2 linked regions of the Salinivibrio kushneri genome follow. The protein of the gene in region 2 interacts with the protein of the main gene of each other region in a pairwise test. Links are inferred from orthologs where the notes say so. Each region holds a gene or a part of one and is shown on either strand. Other genes may lie near its edges.

What was found.
Region 1: the proteins of grcA (region 2) and slyD interact in binary tests that used the Escherichia coli proteins (3 or more experiments, as listed by UniProt). The link is inferred for Salinivibrio kushneri from one-to-one orthologs.

Annotation. Positions count from the first base shown.
Region 1 is NZ_CP114588.1:235,348-243,504, reverse strand. The notes cover bases 492-3,423. They hold slyD (peptidylprolyl isomerase), read right to left. Parts: upstream 2,238-3,423; coding sequence 1,746-2,237; downstream 492-1,745. Other genes in these bases: kefB (glutathione-regulated potassium-efflux system protein KefB), read right to left, coding at 2,501-3,423; N8M53_RS01165 (YheV family putative zinc ribbon protein), read right to left, coding at 2,288-2,491; N8M53_RS01175 (SlyX family protein), read left to right, coding at 1,472-1,693; N8M53_RS01180 (WD40 repeat domain-containing protein), read left to right, coding at 492-1,459. Also shown: fkpA (FKBP-type peptidyl-prolyl cis-trans isomerase), read right to left, coding at 1-349; more of N8M53_RS01180, read left to right, coding at 476-491; more of kefB, read right to left, coding at 3,424-4,300; glutathione-regulated potassium-efflux system ancillary protein KefG, read right to left, coding at 4,293-4,874; N8M53_RS01150 (ABC transporter ATP-binding protein), read left to right, coding at 5,073-7,001; N8M53_RS01145 (TIGR02444 family protein), read left to right, coding at 7,010-7,486; N8M53_RS01140 (hydrolase), read left to right, coding at 7,470-8,157. UniProt on the Escherichia coli protein: Folding helper with both chaperone and peptidyl-prolyl cis-trans isomerase (PPIase) activities. Chaperone activity prevents aggregation of unfolded or partially folded proteins and promotes their correct folding.
Region 2 is NZ_CP114588.1:493,982-501,891, forward strand. What follows is about bases 2,575-5,259. They hold grcA (autonomous glycyl radical cofactor GrcA), read right to left. Parts: upstream 4,264-5,259; coding sequence 3,886-4,263; downstream 2,575-3,885. Other genes in these bases: thrC (threonine synthase), read left to right, coding at 2,575-3,790; ung (uracil-DNA glycosylase), read left to right, coding at 4,864-5,259. Outside these bases: thrA (bifunctional aspartate kinase/homoserine dehydrogenase I), read left to right, coding at 1-1,548; thrB (homoserine kinase), read left to right, coding at 1,551-2,510; more of thrC, read left to right, coding at 2,507-2,574; more of ung, read left to right, coding at 5,260-5,547; N8M53_RS02455 (DUF3545 family protein), read right to left, coding at 5,621-5,800; N8M53_RS02460 (alanine/glycine:cation symporter family protein), read left to right, coding at 6,044-7,468; peroxide stress protein YaaA, read left to right, coding at 7,568-7,910. UniProt on the Escherichia coli protein: Acts as a radical domain for damaged PFL and possibly other radical proteins.

The sequences.
Region 1 (8,157 bases), 260 kb from region 2 along the record:
CTTGTTGTTGCGCAAGCTTGGTCACACGCTGATCAAGCGATTGCAGCGCCGCTTGTGCTTGCTCGTCCGTCAATTTTGACTCACCTTTAAAGACGTCTTGCACCCCTTGCAGTACCACCTCTTTGTCCAGCTCTAGGCCGATTTCAGCCTGCTGTTCAAGGTTGGCATTAAGATACTGTGCCAAAGAAGCGCCAATCGCGTAGGCTGCTTTGTCGTCTTCGTTCGCAAACGCCGCTTCGGCTTGTTCAGCCGCTTGGTTGGTTTGCTCTACTTTTGCGTCTTCTTGCTGACAGCCGACGGCAAAGGCAACGGTTGCCGCGAGTAGCGACATCTTCATTACTGATTTCATTGGGTACTCCGTTGATGGTAAGGATTAATCCTCGTATTGTACTTACTGACGCATCAACCATGCGAAAGCCTGTTTCTATCCATATACTCGTGGTTATATGGCTGCACACTCTGGAACTCAAGTATGATGCCCAAAATCCGCCACATTGTTGGCATTTTTATTGTTTTAAGCGCACTTTTTGGCTGTTGGCAGTCTGGCAAAGAAGCCCAGCGCTGGTCAATCCACCCTGAAGGCGCCACCAGCTTTAGCCTTAGCCGCGATGGCCGGTTTGCCTTACTCGCCTCGGACGAAACCGATATCGTGCTGTGGGATCTTGTCACCAATCAGCAATTAGCGGAGCTGGGGCCGCAAGACCCCAATGCGAACCCTGTGGTGGTCAGCCATATTTCCGATAATAAACGCTATGCCATTACTGCCACGGCACAAAACTTTGCCGTGTGGGATCTGGCTTGGAGCCAGTCTCAAGGGCTTTGGTCCATTTCTGACGGCATCATTCGTGATGCCGCGATCAGTAACAATGGTGAAAAATTGGTGCTGGCTATGTCTAACGGCAAAGCATTATTCATCGACTTAGGCACGGGAAGGCGCTTAGAGTTCCTGGCGCATCGCGATAAAGTCAATGCCGTGGCGATTTCGCCCAATGGTGCGTACGTACTCTCCGGTGGCAATGACCATCATGCCTACTTTTGGGAAACCGACTCGGGGCAGATTATTAACGACTTTGCGTACGACCAAAGGGTTAAGCAAGTCGCGCTACATCGAGAAGGGCAATACGCGTTCGTCTCTGATGGCGGCAACCGCGCGGTAATTTGGGCTCTGCCGAGCGGAGATAAGGTGAGTGAATTGGATATTTTTGCTCGCCAAGCGATTTACGCCAGTGCCCGCTTTTCCGATGACGGCCGTCAACTGGCCACTGGTACCCCCTCACAGCGGGTCGAGTTATGGGACGTACAAAGCGGTGAAAACATCGGCCGCTGGCAAGCCTTGGCGCAACCAGACACTCGCCCACCGAGCGCAGTCGTGTATGATGTGGCTATCGACCCCACGGGGCGCGTGATTTCCGGGACATCCGCCGGTATCGCCCAAGCTTGGTTAACCGACGCGCAATAGCGAGAGAGCAGTATGAGTGAGATTGATAAGTTACAGCAACAAATCGACGACCTGGAATATAAGGTCGCTTTTCAAGAAGACACCCTCGAGCAGCTCAACAGCGCGTTAACCCAGCAGCAGGGGGACATTGAGCGTATGACGGTACAGATTCAATACTTAGTCAGTAAATTAAAAAACATAGAGCCGGAAAACATTGCCAGCCAAGCAGAAGAAACGCCGCCACCGCACTACTGATACGAAAAAGGCGCCATTCGGCGCCTTTCATTCACCACAGACGGAGACCGTCTTAGTGGTCGTGACCACAGCTTTCACCCTCTTGGTGAATATGACCGTGAGACACTTCCTCTTCTGTCGCTTCGCGAACGTCAACCACTTCCACAGAGAAAGACAGGGTTTGACCGGCTAGCATGTGGTTAGCGTCAACTACCACTTCTTCACCATCAACTTCAGTCACTTCGACCGGGATTTGGCCTTGGTCCGTTTCTGCCATAAAGCGCATGCCCACTTCTACTTGGTCTACGCCTTGGAATACGTTAGCCGGTACGCGTTGTACCATGGCTTCTTGGTAATCGCCATAGGCTTCGTCTGGGCCTACAGTCACGTCAAAGCTCTCACCTTTTTCGCGGCCTTCCAGCGCGTTCTCAAGACCTACAATCAGGTTACGATGACCGTGCAGGTATTGGAGAGGCTCTTGTGCTGTTGATTCGTCAACAAGTGCACCATCTTCATTTTTTACTTGGTAAGCCAGGCTGACTACCACATCTTTTGCAATTTTCATGCTCGCTCCGAGACCGGAAGGTAAATGGACTGCCGATGATAACGGATCCCCTACTCCGGTTTAAAGATCCCAATGACATTCTCTGCTGACTCGGCACCAGAGTGTGACTGCTGTGCCGAATCAGGCAACCGACTATCATGATAATCGCAGCTGACACATTCTACTTTGTCAATATTATTTTCGCGCCATACTCGTAACGTATCGAGTTGTTGACACGCTGGGCATGCTGCCCCAGCAATGAAACGTTTTTTCACTTCAACACCTTACTCATCTCGGTTCCAACTTTGGTGCCGCTCACTGTCACCACGCATTTCTCGGTCAAAAATTTCTTCCAACTCTTTGCGTGCTTCTTTCACTCGGGAGGCCGTCGCCAAGTCTTCGCTGTGTTGCGGCAATAGATCTTGCAATACCCGCATATCCAACTTACGGAATAAAATTTCGGCTCGCTTGGCTTTATACGGATGCATACCCAGTGACTCTAGCGTCTGCCGCCCCAGTTCAAGTGCGCCCAAAAAGGTTTCACGCGAGAACTGGTCAACGCCCTGCGCCATCAATTGATAAGCCTCTACACGGCTCCGCGCCCGTGCCATTACCTTTAAGTTAGGGAAATGGCGCGCACAAAGATCAACAATCTCCATCACCTCGTCAGGCGAATCGGTACAAATCACAATCGCTTCTGCGGTATGCGCACCGGCCGCCCGTAATAAGTCGAGCTGGGTTGCGTCGCCATAATACACTTCATAGCCAAAGCGACGTAGCAGCTTAATTTGTGTCGGATCACGTTCCAATATGGTTACGCCAATTTTGTTAGCGAACATCAAACGCCCTACCACCTGACCAAAGCGACCAAAACCGGCAATGATCACGCGCGCATCAGCTTGCTCAAACTGTCCTTGGGGCGGCGCTTCCTCTGGCTCGTTGAACGTGCGGGCAAACCAGCGCTGTTGAAGCGTCAGCATTAAAGGCGTCGTCATCATTGATAAGCTCACCACCACCAACAAAAATGCATTCAATGGCTGGTCGAGTAACCCTTGGCTGCGCGCGGCAGTAAAAATAACAAACGCAAACTCCCCGCCTTGGCTAAGCAACACCGCCATTTGACTACGTGCCTTTGGCGCCACGCCAAACAGACGCGCCAACCCGTAAAGCAATATGGTTTTTGCAAAAATTAACGCTGCCACCGTGCCTAAAATTGCGAGGGGATAATCGAGCAATAAGCCGAGATCAACGGTCATCCCCACCGCAATAAAGAACAGCCCGAGCAACAAACCTTTGAAAGGCTCAATCGCGGTTTCTAGCTCATGACGGTATTCACTTTCAGCAAGCAATACGCCCGCAAGAAACGCCCCGAGCGCCATCGATAAGCCCAATGCTTGCATGGCCAGGGCAATACCAATCACCAAGGCCAACGAGGTCACGGTAAATAGCTCGGTGACACCGCTCATGGCCACTAAACGAAACAGCGGGCGCAGCAGGAAATGACCGCCTACCAGCAAAATACCGATACCGACAAACATCCATAATACGTCGAGCCAGCTACCGGCACTGCCACCGGCAAGCGCAGGGATCATCGCGAGCATCGGGATTACCGCAATGTCTTGGAAGAGCAAGACCGCAAAGCCTGACTGTCCGGTTTCGCTGCGCATTAGGCGTTGATCTTCGATAATTTTCATCGCAATCGCGGTAGAAGAAAGCGCCAGGCCAACTCCAATCACTAATGATTGGGAAAGGGTTAAGCCTGTCATCATACATACCACACCAATGGCGAACGCGGTGAGTACCACCTGACTGCCCCCAAGCCCGATAATCGGTCGGCGCATTTGCAGCAACTTTTTCGGGTTCAGCTCCAGACCAATCAAAAACAGCAGCAGCACCACGCCAAATTCCGCAAAATGGAGAATCGCATCCACATCACGGACCAGACCCAGCCCCCAAGGCCCGATCACTATGCCTGCCAGCAAATAACCGAGGACAGAGCCCATGCCCAAGCGCTGTGCCAACGGAACCGCAATCACCGCGGCCAATAAAAAGACAAAAGCCACCGATAAGAGGTTGTTATCCATCCTCTCCTCCTTGTTGCGCCAATGGATCGGCGAGCCAATCGGCGTAAATCTCGGCAAACGCATCGCGATCGGCATCGCCAACGCGACGTGCCCAGTGCAACACCAACGGCGGGATCCAATACATCCGACATAATGAGGCGGTTAACTCAAAGGGTTGCAATAACTCGGCCATCGAATATTTATTGTAACCTTGCTGGCTAAACGCTTCGGCCGCACCGCCAGTGGTCACCACAAAACGACAGGTTTTACCGGCCAACGCATCCCCGCCTTGTCCATGAGCAAACCCTTTCCCTAACACCACATCTATCCACTCTTTTAACAATGCCGGACAGGAATACATTTGCAGTGGATGCTGAAAGACCAACACATCGGCGTCAGTGACCAACGCACGCTCATGATGCACGTCCACCACAAAATCAGGGTATGCGGCGTAAATATCATGGACTGTGACATGGGACAACGGCGTAATGGCCTCAATTAAGCGACGATTGGCAACAGATTCATCGGGGTCGGGGTGAGCAAAAATCACCAGTACCTTGGGAAGAGAGGGGCTTTCAGCCTTATCTCGGGGCATAGGCTTCCTTGTCGTTATGATTATTGTAAGAACGCAATCTGTTCATTTGTTCCATGTTTTTAACTTTAACACACAAATATGCCCCGTCTGTGTCTGACCAGTGGGATGACGCGGTAGAATTTGGCAATCCCCGTATCAAGCTGGTATAACGACCGCGCAACCATGCGCATCCATCAACCCGAGACAGACTGAGAAATCATGATTCGCTTCTCCGACATTCAACTGCTTCGTGGTGGTAAGCCCCTGCTTGACCACACTTCTGCCACTATTTCGCCAGGCGACAAAGTCGGTTTGGTGGGAAAAAATGGCTGTGGCAAATCTAGCCTGTTTGCATTGCTGCGCCATCAATTATCGTTGGATGCCGGCAATTGTGACTATCCGAGTCAGTGGCAGGTAGCATGGGTGGCGCAAGAAACCCCGGCACTCGACAAAAGCGCACTTGAATACGTCATTGATGGCGATAGCGAATACCGCGAGCTACAGCAAGCCTTACGCGACGCCGAAACCCGTGATGATGGTAATGCGGTAGCGATGTTGCACGACAAATTGGATGCCATTGGTGGTTATACCATTGAAGCACGCGCTGCGAGTCTGCTTGATGGTTTGGGCTTTAGCCAACCACAAATCCACTGGTCACTCACCCAATTCTCAGGTGGCTGGCGAATGCGGCTGAACTTAGCACAAGCGCTATTATGCCGCTCTGATCTGCTGTTGCTGGATGAACCCACCAACCACCTAGATCTCGATGCGGTGATGTGGCTGGAAAAATGGCTACAGCAATATCCAGGGACCTTGGTGTTGATCTCTCACGACCGGGACTTTTTGGATCCTGTCGTCAACCGTATTATTCATATTGAGCACCAACAGCTTAATGAATATACGGGTAATTATTCCGACTTTGAACAAATGCGCGCGCAAAAATTGGCTCAACAACAGGCGCAGTACGAAAAGCAACAAAAGCAAATTAACCACATGCAATCGTATATTGATCGCTTTCGCTACAAAGCGACCAAAGCCCGTCAAGCGCAAAGTCGGATTAAAGCCCTTGAGCGGATGGAGAAGGTATTGCCCGCGCAATACGATAACCCATTTAGTTTTACCTTCTTCACCCCGGATGCCTTACCCACACCGATTTTGATGATGGACAAGGTGGCGGCTGGTTATGATAAGACCCCCATTATTGAAAACATTCGCCTTAACCTGGTGCCGGGGGCGCGCATTGGCTTACTAGGGCGCAATGGTGCGGGTAAATCAACCCTGATTAAACTGCTCGCGGGTAGCCTACCCGCCATGGCCGGTGAATTAACCTATTCACAAGGGGTGAAAATTGGCTATTTTGCCCAACACCAACTTGATACGTTGCGGATCGACGATACGCCACTTCAGCACCTAAACCGGTTAGCCCCTACCACTGCTGAGCAAACCTTGCGTGATTTTCTCGGCCGGTTTGGCTTTCAAGGCGACAAGGCGCTCGAGCCCATCGGCCCCTTTTCTGGAGGCGAAAAAGCCCGCTTGGTGCTCGCTTTGCTGGTGTGGCAAAAACCGAACCTACTGCTACTCGATGAGCCCACTAACCACCTTGACCTGGATATGCGCCAAGCATTAACGCTGGCTTTACAGTCCTACGAGGGCGCGATGGTGATTGTCAGTCACGATCGCTTTTTGCTGCGCGCCACTACCGATGACTTGTACTTGGTCGACAATGGCGCAGTGCTACCCTTTGATGGAGACTTGAACGATTATCATCGCTGGCTGACCGATCAACAGCGTGCTGATCGCGCTGAGAGCAAAAAACAAGCGGCCGCGGAGAAAACAGCACCGCAACAAACCCAAGTGGATCGCAAAGCGCAAAAACGCCGCGATGCCGAATTACGCAAGCAAACGGCGCCTTTGCGGAAAAAAATTGACAATCTCGACACACAGATAGAACAACTCTCTGCCATTATCAGTGACGCGGAAAGCCAGTTGGCGGATCCTGAGATTTATCACAGTGATAACAAAGCGCGACTCACGGCGCAATTGCAACGTCAAGCGGATGCCAAATCGACGCTCGAAGAGGTGGAACAAGAATGGATGGAGCGACAAGAAGAGCTGGAAGCCCTGGAGGCGACATTCACTCAAAGCTAACCCCTGGGATGGCGAACCCCGCCGACCTGTGGCAGTTTTGTTTACATCATTATGGCAAGCCAGAGGTGAAACAAGCCTGCCTCAAGCTCCAAGACGAGCACCAAGGTAACGTCAACCTTGCCTTGTTGCTCGCCTGGATTGAGCAACATGGCTACGGCCTTGCCCCCGAGAGCCTGAGCCAACTCAAACACGCGTTGAGCCGATCGGAGCATTTGCTTATTGCCTATCGTCACCTGCGGCGAGATTTGAAGCCGCGGGTCGGCAGTGGACAGTACAAAAAAATGCTTAACTTTGAGCTCAGCTTAGAAAAATTCCAACAGCAGGATTTAGTCGAGGCCCTAAATCGTCAAACCTGGCTCACGGATACCGCCTCTCCTCTCGCCTACTATTGCCGTCAGCTGTCACCATCAGCACGCAACCTATATACATCACTGAGGGTGACGCCCGCCGAGGAAGAGGGAAGTAACCATGATGACACCGTTTAGACCCATTCCCAGTGCACGGAATGCGCACCTACAAACCTTGTTGCCTCGCTTTCTGCGTCGTGCCCCGCTTTTCACCCCTCGCTGGCAGCAATTTGATCTGCCCGATGGCGATTTTGTTGATTTGGCCTGGACACATCAACCGCAACCTGGGCAGCCGATTGTTGTTTTATTCCATGGCTTAGCCGGCAGTTTCGACAGCCCGTATGCCAACGGCTTGCTCGCCGCGTTCCAACGTCAAGGTTGGTGCGGCGTAGTGATGCACTTTCGCAGCTGCAGTGGCCGCCTTAATCGTGCCGCGCGGACCTATCACTCTGGAGAAACCCAAGACGCACGTGCCTTCTTAACCTATTTGCGTGAGACCTATCCAGAGAGTCAAATTGGCGCGGTCGGGGTTTCCTTAGGGGGAAACATGCTGGTACGTTATCTGGCGGACTATCACGATGATCCCATCGTGACCTGTGGTTGCGCAGTGTCACCCCCACTTGACCTAGCCGCGTGCTCGATGCGTATCCAGAAAGGGTTTTCCCGTGTTTATCAAGCCTATTTGTTGCGCTCGATGCGACAAACCCTTGCTGAAAAGCTGACCCGTCATCAGCAAGTCGGCCGGTGGCATGCGGGAGAACGCCCAACGATCAATACGTTGTTTGAGTTCGACCAAACTGTCACTGCCC
Region 2 (7,910 bases):
GCCATCAAAGGGATCACTACGTTAAGCGATCTGAGCATGGTTAACCTATCAGGCCCTGGTATGAAAGGCATGGTGGGGATGGCGTCACGCGTGTTTGGCGCGATGTCGTCGGCAGGGGTATCGATTGTATTGATCACTCAGTCTTCCTCTGAATACAGCATCAGCTTTTGTATTCAAAGCCAGGACAAAGCAAAAGCTGACAAGGTGCTGAGTAACCATTTTGAGCTTGAGCTGAAAGATGGCCTACTCGAGCCGGTCGAGTTTATTGATGATCTGTCGATTGTCTCTTTGGTGGGCGATGGCATGCGCACCTCGAAAGGGGTCGCGTCGCGCTTTTTCACCTCGTTGGCGGAAGTGAATGTTAATATCGTCGCCATTGCTCAAGGCTCCTCGGAACGTGCTATCTCTGCCGTTGTCCCTTCAGAGCGGGTCTCAGAAGCAGTCAAAGCCTGTCATGAAAACTTGTTTAATAGTCAACATCACTTGGATGTATTTATCGTTGGTGTTGGTGGTGTGGGTGGCGAGCTGATTGAGCAAATTCGCCGTCAGCAAGCCAAACTCAAGCAACAAGGCATTGTGATGCGAGTGTGTGGCCTAGCCAACAGCAAAGGGATGTGGTTAAACAGCCAAGGCATTGATCTTAATAGTTGGCGTGATGAGTTACCGAATCATCTATCGAGCTTTAGCTTGGCGGGCATGATCCAACTGGTTCAGCGTAATCACATTATTAACCCTGTATTGATTGATTGCACTGCCGATCAGCAGGTCGCCGATCAATATGCAGACTTTTTGCGTGCAGGCTTTCACGTGATCACCCCCAACAAGAAAGCCAATACCAGCAGCATGGCTTACTATCACCAACTGCGTCAGGCGGCGCGTGGGACCCACCGAAAGTTCATGTATGAGACCACGGTGGGGGCTGGCTTACCAGTTATTGAGAACCTACAGAACCTGATTGCAGCGGGGGATGAATTGTCACGTTTTTCTGGCATTTTATCGGGTTCGCTCTCGCATATTTTCGGGAAGCTGGATGAAGGTGCCAGCTTTAGTGACGCGACCAAGGTGGCGCGTGATAATGGTTTTACCGAACCGGATCCGCGGGACGATCTGTCGGGCATGGATGTGGCACGTAAACTCTTGATTTTGGCTCGTGAAGCCGGCATGGAGCTCGAACTTGACGATGTCGAGGTCGAGCCAGCGCTTCCGCCTGGCTTTGATCAGTCTGGCGATGTTGAAAGTTTCATGGCCCGCTTGCCTCAAGCCGATGCGTACTTTAAACAATGGTCAGAGGAAGCCGCCAAAGAAGGTAAAGTTTTGCGGTATATCGGTGGTATTGAAGACGGGCGCTGCTTTGTCAAAATCCAAGCCGTATCCGACGATGACCCGATGAATAAGATTAAAGAGGGTGAGAACGCATTGGCCTTCTATAGCCGTTATTATCAGCCAATTCCATTGGTACTGCGCGGCTATGGCGCGGGAACAGCCGTGACCGCTGCTGGGGTGTTTGCGGACTTAATGCGTACCCTGGGTTGGAAGTTAGGAGTTTAGTCATGGCTGTCCGTGTTTATGCGCCTGCCTCTATTGGCAATGTGAGCGTAGGGTTCGATGTGCTGGGCGCCGCGGTGAGCCCGGTTGATGGGAGCTTACTGGGTGATGTGGTGGAAGTGGCTGACGGTGGAAATCATGCGTTTTCATTGCGCTGCCAAGGCCGCTTTACTGATAAGCTGCCCTCTAATGAGCAGGACAACATTGTCTATAAGGCTTACTTGGCCTACGTCGAGGCGCTAAAAGCTAACCACCTCTCTGTGAAGCCGGTGGCGATGGTACTGGAAAAAAATATGCCCATAGGATCAGGGCTTGGTTCCAGTGCATGCTCGATCGTTGCCGCGCTCGATGCCCTTAATCGTTTTCATGACGATGCGCTTGATGAGACCACCATGTTAACGCTCATGGGGGAAATGGAAGCGTCCATATCTGGCAGCTTACACTATGACAATGTCGCGCCGTGTTACCTGGGTGGTTTGCAGCTTATGTTGGAAAGCCAAGGGGTAATTAGTCAGGCGGTGCCACACTTTGAAAACTGGTATTGGGTGATGGCTTACCCGGGCATCAAAGTGTCGACCGCAGAGGCGCGTACCATCTTGCCCGCCCAGTATCGTCGGCAAGATGTGATCGCTCATGGTCGCTACCTCGGCGGCTTTATTCACGCGTGCCACACCCAGCAGCCTCAACTGGCGGCGAGTTTAATTTGCGATGTGGTTGCTGAACCGTATCGGCAAAAACTGTTGCCGGGGTTTGTGGACGCTCGCGACTATGCGGCCAGCTGTGGTGCATTGGCGACAGGGATCTCGGGCTCAGGACCGACGCTATTTAGCATTTGTGATGATTTGCAGGTGGCAGAGCGGTTAGCGCAGTGGTTGCGCGAGCACTATGTACAAAATAATGATGGCTTTGTTCATGTATGTCGCATTGATGGACAGGGCGCGAAAGAAATAGGAAGTCAGGCATGAAGCTATACAACATCAAAGATCACAGTGAAACCGTGTCATTCTCGCAAGCTGTCCAGCAAGGGCTCGGTCGCGGCCAAGGGTTATTCTTTCCCGATAAGCTGCCGTATTTCGACGACATCGAGGCATTACTGGCCATGCCCTTGGTGGAGCGTAGTAGCGAGATTTTATCCGCGCTCATTGGCGATGAACTACCCAAAAGCCAAATCAGCGAACTGGTTAGTAATGCGTTTAGCTTTGCCGCGCCACTTGAACAAGTGGATGACCATATTCATGCGCTAGAGCTTTTCCATGGCCCGACACTGGCCTTTAAAGACTTTGGTGGCCGTTTTATGGCGCAGTCGCTAGCGGCGGTATCTGATGGCAAAAAGATCACCATCCTTACCGCAACGTCAGGGGACACGGGAGCCGCGGTCGCTCACGCGTTTTACGGCATTGATAATATCGACGTGGTTATCTTGTACCCGAAAGGCAAAATCAGCCCGCTGCAGGAAAAGCTTTTTTGCACCCTCGGAGGCAATATTCATACGGTCGCGATCAATGGCACCTTTGATGACTGCCAAAGTATGGTGAAACAAGCCTTTGATGATAGCGAGCTTCGTCAGACCATTGGCCTTAACTCGGCCAACTCCATCAACATTAGCCGCTTAATGGCACAGATTTGTTACTACTTCGAAGCGGTGGCGCAAATGCCTCCACACAAGCGAGACCAAGTGGTGATATCGGTGCCCAGTGGTAATTTTGGCAACCTCACTGCAGGCTTGCTTGCTAAAGCGATGGGACTGCCGATAAAGCGCTTTATCGCTGGCACCAATGCTAATGACACCGTGCCACGGTACCTCGATTCAGGCGAGTGGGCACCGCAGCAAACCATCGCCACGTTGTCCAACGCGATGGACGTGAGTCAGCCCAATAACTGGCCACGTATCGAAGAGCTTTTCCGCCGTGAGCAGTGGACGTTGAGTGAACTTGCCTCAGGGCGTGCTGACGATGAGGAAACGGCTGAGAGCTTAAAGTCACTCTCTCAGGCGGGCTACTTGTGTGAACCCCATGGTGCCATTGCATACCGATTGCTCGCGGAGCAGCTGAAAGAAGGGGAAGAGGGGATCTTCTTGTGCACGGCTCACCCGGCAAAATTTAAAGAGTCGGTCGACGCGATCCTCGGTAAAGATATTCCTCTTCCCGGGCCGCTGGCAAAGCATGCGCAAATGACGTTGCTTTCACGCGAGCAAGAGGCTGATTTCCAAACGCTAAGAGATTACTTGCTTGAAGTGAATGGGTAAGGCCTAGCCACAGATTACCATTATTAATACAAAAACAGCCCGCGATTGCGGGCTGTTTGATTTGATACACAGTCTGGTTAGCGTTGGTTGAACGGCTATAGAGAGCTGGTAAAAGTACGGGTGATCACGTCGCGCTGTTGCTCAGGGGTCAGTGAGTTAAAGCGAACCGCATAGCCAGAGACACGGATCGTTAGCTGTGGGTACTTCTCTGGGTGTTTAGCCGCATCTTCCAGTGTCTCACGCTTTAGTACGTTGACATTAAGGTGCTGGCCGCCTTCGTTGATGGCTTGTGTTTCGATATTCACTTCGCGGTAATCGAATTCACCCAAAGAAGATAGGGCAACTTCCTGATCCGCTTCAAAGCCTTGTTTGGCACAGACACAACGTGCTTGATCGGTGTCTTTATCGATCAGCCAAATAGAATTAACGAGTTCATCATTGGCCGCTGAGGTTACTTGAATACCAGTGATCATGGCCTATCCCCTTTTATGATAGTGACTATTATGATGTAAGATTTCATCATTTTGAGTGACTATATATACCCTTTATAGAGTGGGGTTTTATTGACATAAATCAATTTTATTTAACTCTTAACATTATGATATTTATCTTATATCAATCTTTGTCTATCTAATGTGTTTACTGTAGCACGCGCCCTCCGTCGATGCGATAGATGCCGCAGCGTTTTGGTTAAAAATGTGGTAATAAAATTACATATGAAAGTTTTAATGATGAGACAATGATGTGTGCGCGCTAATGAGGCAAATTTGCACCACGTGTGTTCACCTTTTGGCACAAGTTAATACGGAACTTATGTAAGGTATTGATTGTTTTTGTTTTTTAAAGTTGGCATCAATATTTCATAGGGAAAGATGAATCCGCAATGATGAGGAATGCCCCATGATCAAGACAACGATAACGCGTGCTAGCTTGCCGACCCCTAACCGCGCAGTACAAGGTCGCTGTCAGCGCCACTACCATTCACACACCGAGCGAACAAAAGATCGCGCCACACACTGATTTTGCCTCGCTGCCTCGTTAGAATAGCGCCAGTGTGATGAAAAGGAGCAACCATGACTCAGGCGCAAACGTGGCAGCAGGTGCTGGCTGGTGAGAAACAACAAGATTACTTTAGAGAAACCTTGGCCTATGTTGAGCAAGCACGTGCGAATGGCGTGACAGTTTTTCCGCCTAAGGAAGATGTGTTTAACGCCTTTCGCTATACTGAGCTGGGCGATGTAAAGGTGGTGATTCTGGGCCAAGACCCGTATCACGGGCCGCACCAAGCTCACGGATTGTGTTTTTCCGTGCTACCAGGTGTGAAGACACCACCGTCACTGGTCAATATTTACAAAGAGCTGGCGACCGATATTGAGGGCTTTACGACGCCTTCTCACGGTTATTTAAAAAGCTGGGCCGAACAAGGCGTGTTGTTGCTCAATACTGTGCTGACCGTGGAGCAAGGGAAGGCGCACTCCCACGCCAAACTTGGGTGGGAAACCTTTACGGATCGTGTCATTGAGGCCGTGAATCAGCAATGCCAAGGCGTGGTGTTCTTATTATGGGGCGCGCATGCCCAGAAAAAAGGCAAAGCGATTGACCGTCAGCGGCATCATGTACTCACCGCGCCTCACCCATCACCGCTATCCGCGCATCGTGGCTTTTTTGGTTGTCAGCATTTTTCACAAACCAATGCGCTGTTGCAAGCGCAGGGGAAAACCCCGATTGATTGGCAGCCTTATCTCGAGGCGGAGTAGTCGAAGTCGCTGAGGGATGATGAAAAAAAGGTGCTCAGTGAGCACCTTTTAGCAATCCTATGTTGAGGGTGAGTTAATCGAGGTCCAGTTGAGAGAAATCGCCAAAAATATCGATTTCTTCCAATTCTTTTTTAAGCCGCTGTTTGTCTTTCAGCGCTTCAATTTCTCTCCATTTACGTTTGACTGGTTTCGCGCGTCCGTTGCGTTGTGGCTTGTCTTGCTCGAACAAATCGTTAAAGGCAATGTTTTCCATAGTCACCTCTTTTTCACCTTGCGGTCAGTTTTTAAGTACCACAGCTTCCCCTAACGTAAAATTGAAGTATTTCTCATTTGTGGCAGTCCGATGAAGTTTTTATGAGACCACAATCACTGATTTTTAAAATGAGTGACGGTTGCCCCAGCCGTGATGGGTTTGAATTGACCTAGGAAGAGGTTCACGCGAAGATTGCGCCGCATTGCTCATTATCCTTACTTAACTACGACGAGGGACAGTCCATTGAGCCTACTCACTTTTATTAATGATCTGATTTGGGGCTCGGTACTCATTTATGTGCTCATCGGTGGTGGGATCTTTTTTACCTTGAAACTAGGAGGGATCCAGTTTCGCCACTTCTCTCATATGTTTTCGGTCATGCGTCATAGTAGACGTCGTGAGGGAAGCAGTATTTCGTCTTTTCAAGCCTTGTGTACTGGTCTTGCCGCTCGCGTGGGGACGGGGAACATGGCCGGGGTGGCGGTGGCTCTGTCTTTAGGTGGCCCGGGGGCGATCTTTTGGATGTGGCTAATGGCATTTCTCGGTATGGCGACTGCTTTTGCAGAGAGTACGCTGGCGCAAGTATATAAGGTACAGGATCCCGACGGCTATTTTCGCGGTGGTCCGGCCTATTACATGGAGCATGGGCTAGGTATGCGTTGGATGGGCGTACTTTTCTCAGTATTGCTGATCTTAGCATTTGGCCTAGTGTTTAATTCGGTGCAAGCCAACTCTATATCACAAGCGGCACAAGTGGCCTTTGCCTGGCCGCCTGCCTATGTGGGCGCAGGCTTAGTGCTGGTCAGCGGGTTGATTATTTATGGTGGCTTGCGCCAGATAGCGCGAACGGCCGAAGTGATCGTGCCCGTGATGGCACTACTGTATTTGTCGTTATCCTTGTATGTGGTCGTCACGCATCTTGAGCAGGTGCCTGCGGTATTCATGCTGGTAGTAGAGAGTGCATTTGGTCTTCACGAAGCGGCATCAGGAGCATTGGGTTACACCCTGGCACAGGGCATGATTCAAGGCATCAAGCGCGGCTTATTCTCGAATGAAGCGGGCATGGGGTCAGCGCCGAATGCCGCCGCTTCGGCGACGCCTTATCCGCCTCATCCCGTTTCCCAAGGTTATGTACAAATGCTCGGGGTGTTTGTCGATACTCTGGTGATTTGTACGGCAACGGTCGCGATCATTCTCTTGTCTGGGGAGTATATTCCCGGTGGCGAAATTACAGGGGTAGAGTTAACCCAGCGAGCCTTAAGTGCCCAAGTGGGTGATTGGGGGGAGCAGTTTGTCGCAGTCGCGATTTTCTTCTTCGCCTTTACCTCCATTATTGCCAATTATTCGTATGCAGAAACCAATTTATTGTTTATTGATCACCGATGTCGACCGGCGTTGCCGTACTTTCGCGCGGTGGTTTTAGGGATGGTTATGTTTGGTGCGTTGGCAGAGCTGCCGTTGGTGTGGACACTCGCCGATGCGTCAATGGGGATGATGGCGCTGGTAAATATGATTGCGATCTTCTTGTTATCGGGCATCGTCAAGCGTCTCGCTCAGGATTATCACACCCAGCGTTCATTGGGTCGAGTACCTGTGTTTGATAGCCGCCGTTTCCCAGAGCTACACAGCCAACTGGACGATAAGGCGTGGCCGCTCCCTAAACGTTAAAGGCGAGAAAATAAGCCAGCCTGGCGGGCGGTCAGCGGTGGTTTTTTTATGCGGGAATGATAGGCTTAGCAAAAGATAAATAACAAAAGGGCGAGCAACATGCTGATAGTGGTTTCTCCTGCAAAAACCTTGGATTACGAAACGCCATTGCCGACAGACCGTTATACCCAACCTCAGCTCACTGAACACTCAGAGGCGTTGATTAGGGTTTGCCGCCAGCTGACGCCGGCAGACATTGCCTCGCTCATGAAAGTCAGTGATAAAATTGCCAGTCTAAACGCTGTTCGTTTTTCTGAATGGTCGCCAACCTTTACCCCAGAGAATGCACGACCTGCTGCACTCGCCTTTAAAGGTGATGTGTACACAGGGCTAGATGCGAATTCGATGTCTGAGCAAGACTTCGATTGGGCACAAGACCATTTTCGTATGTTATCTGGCTTGT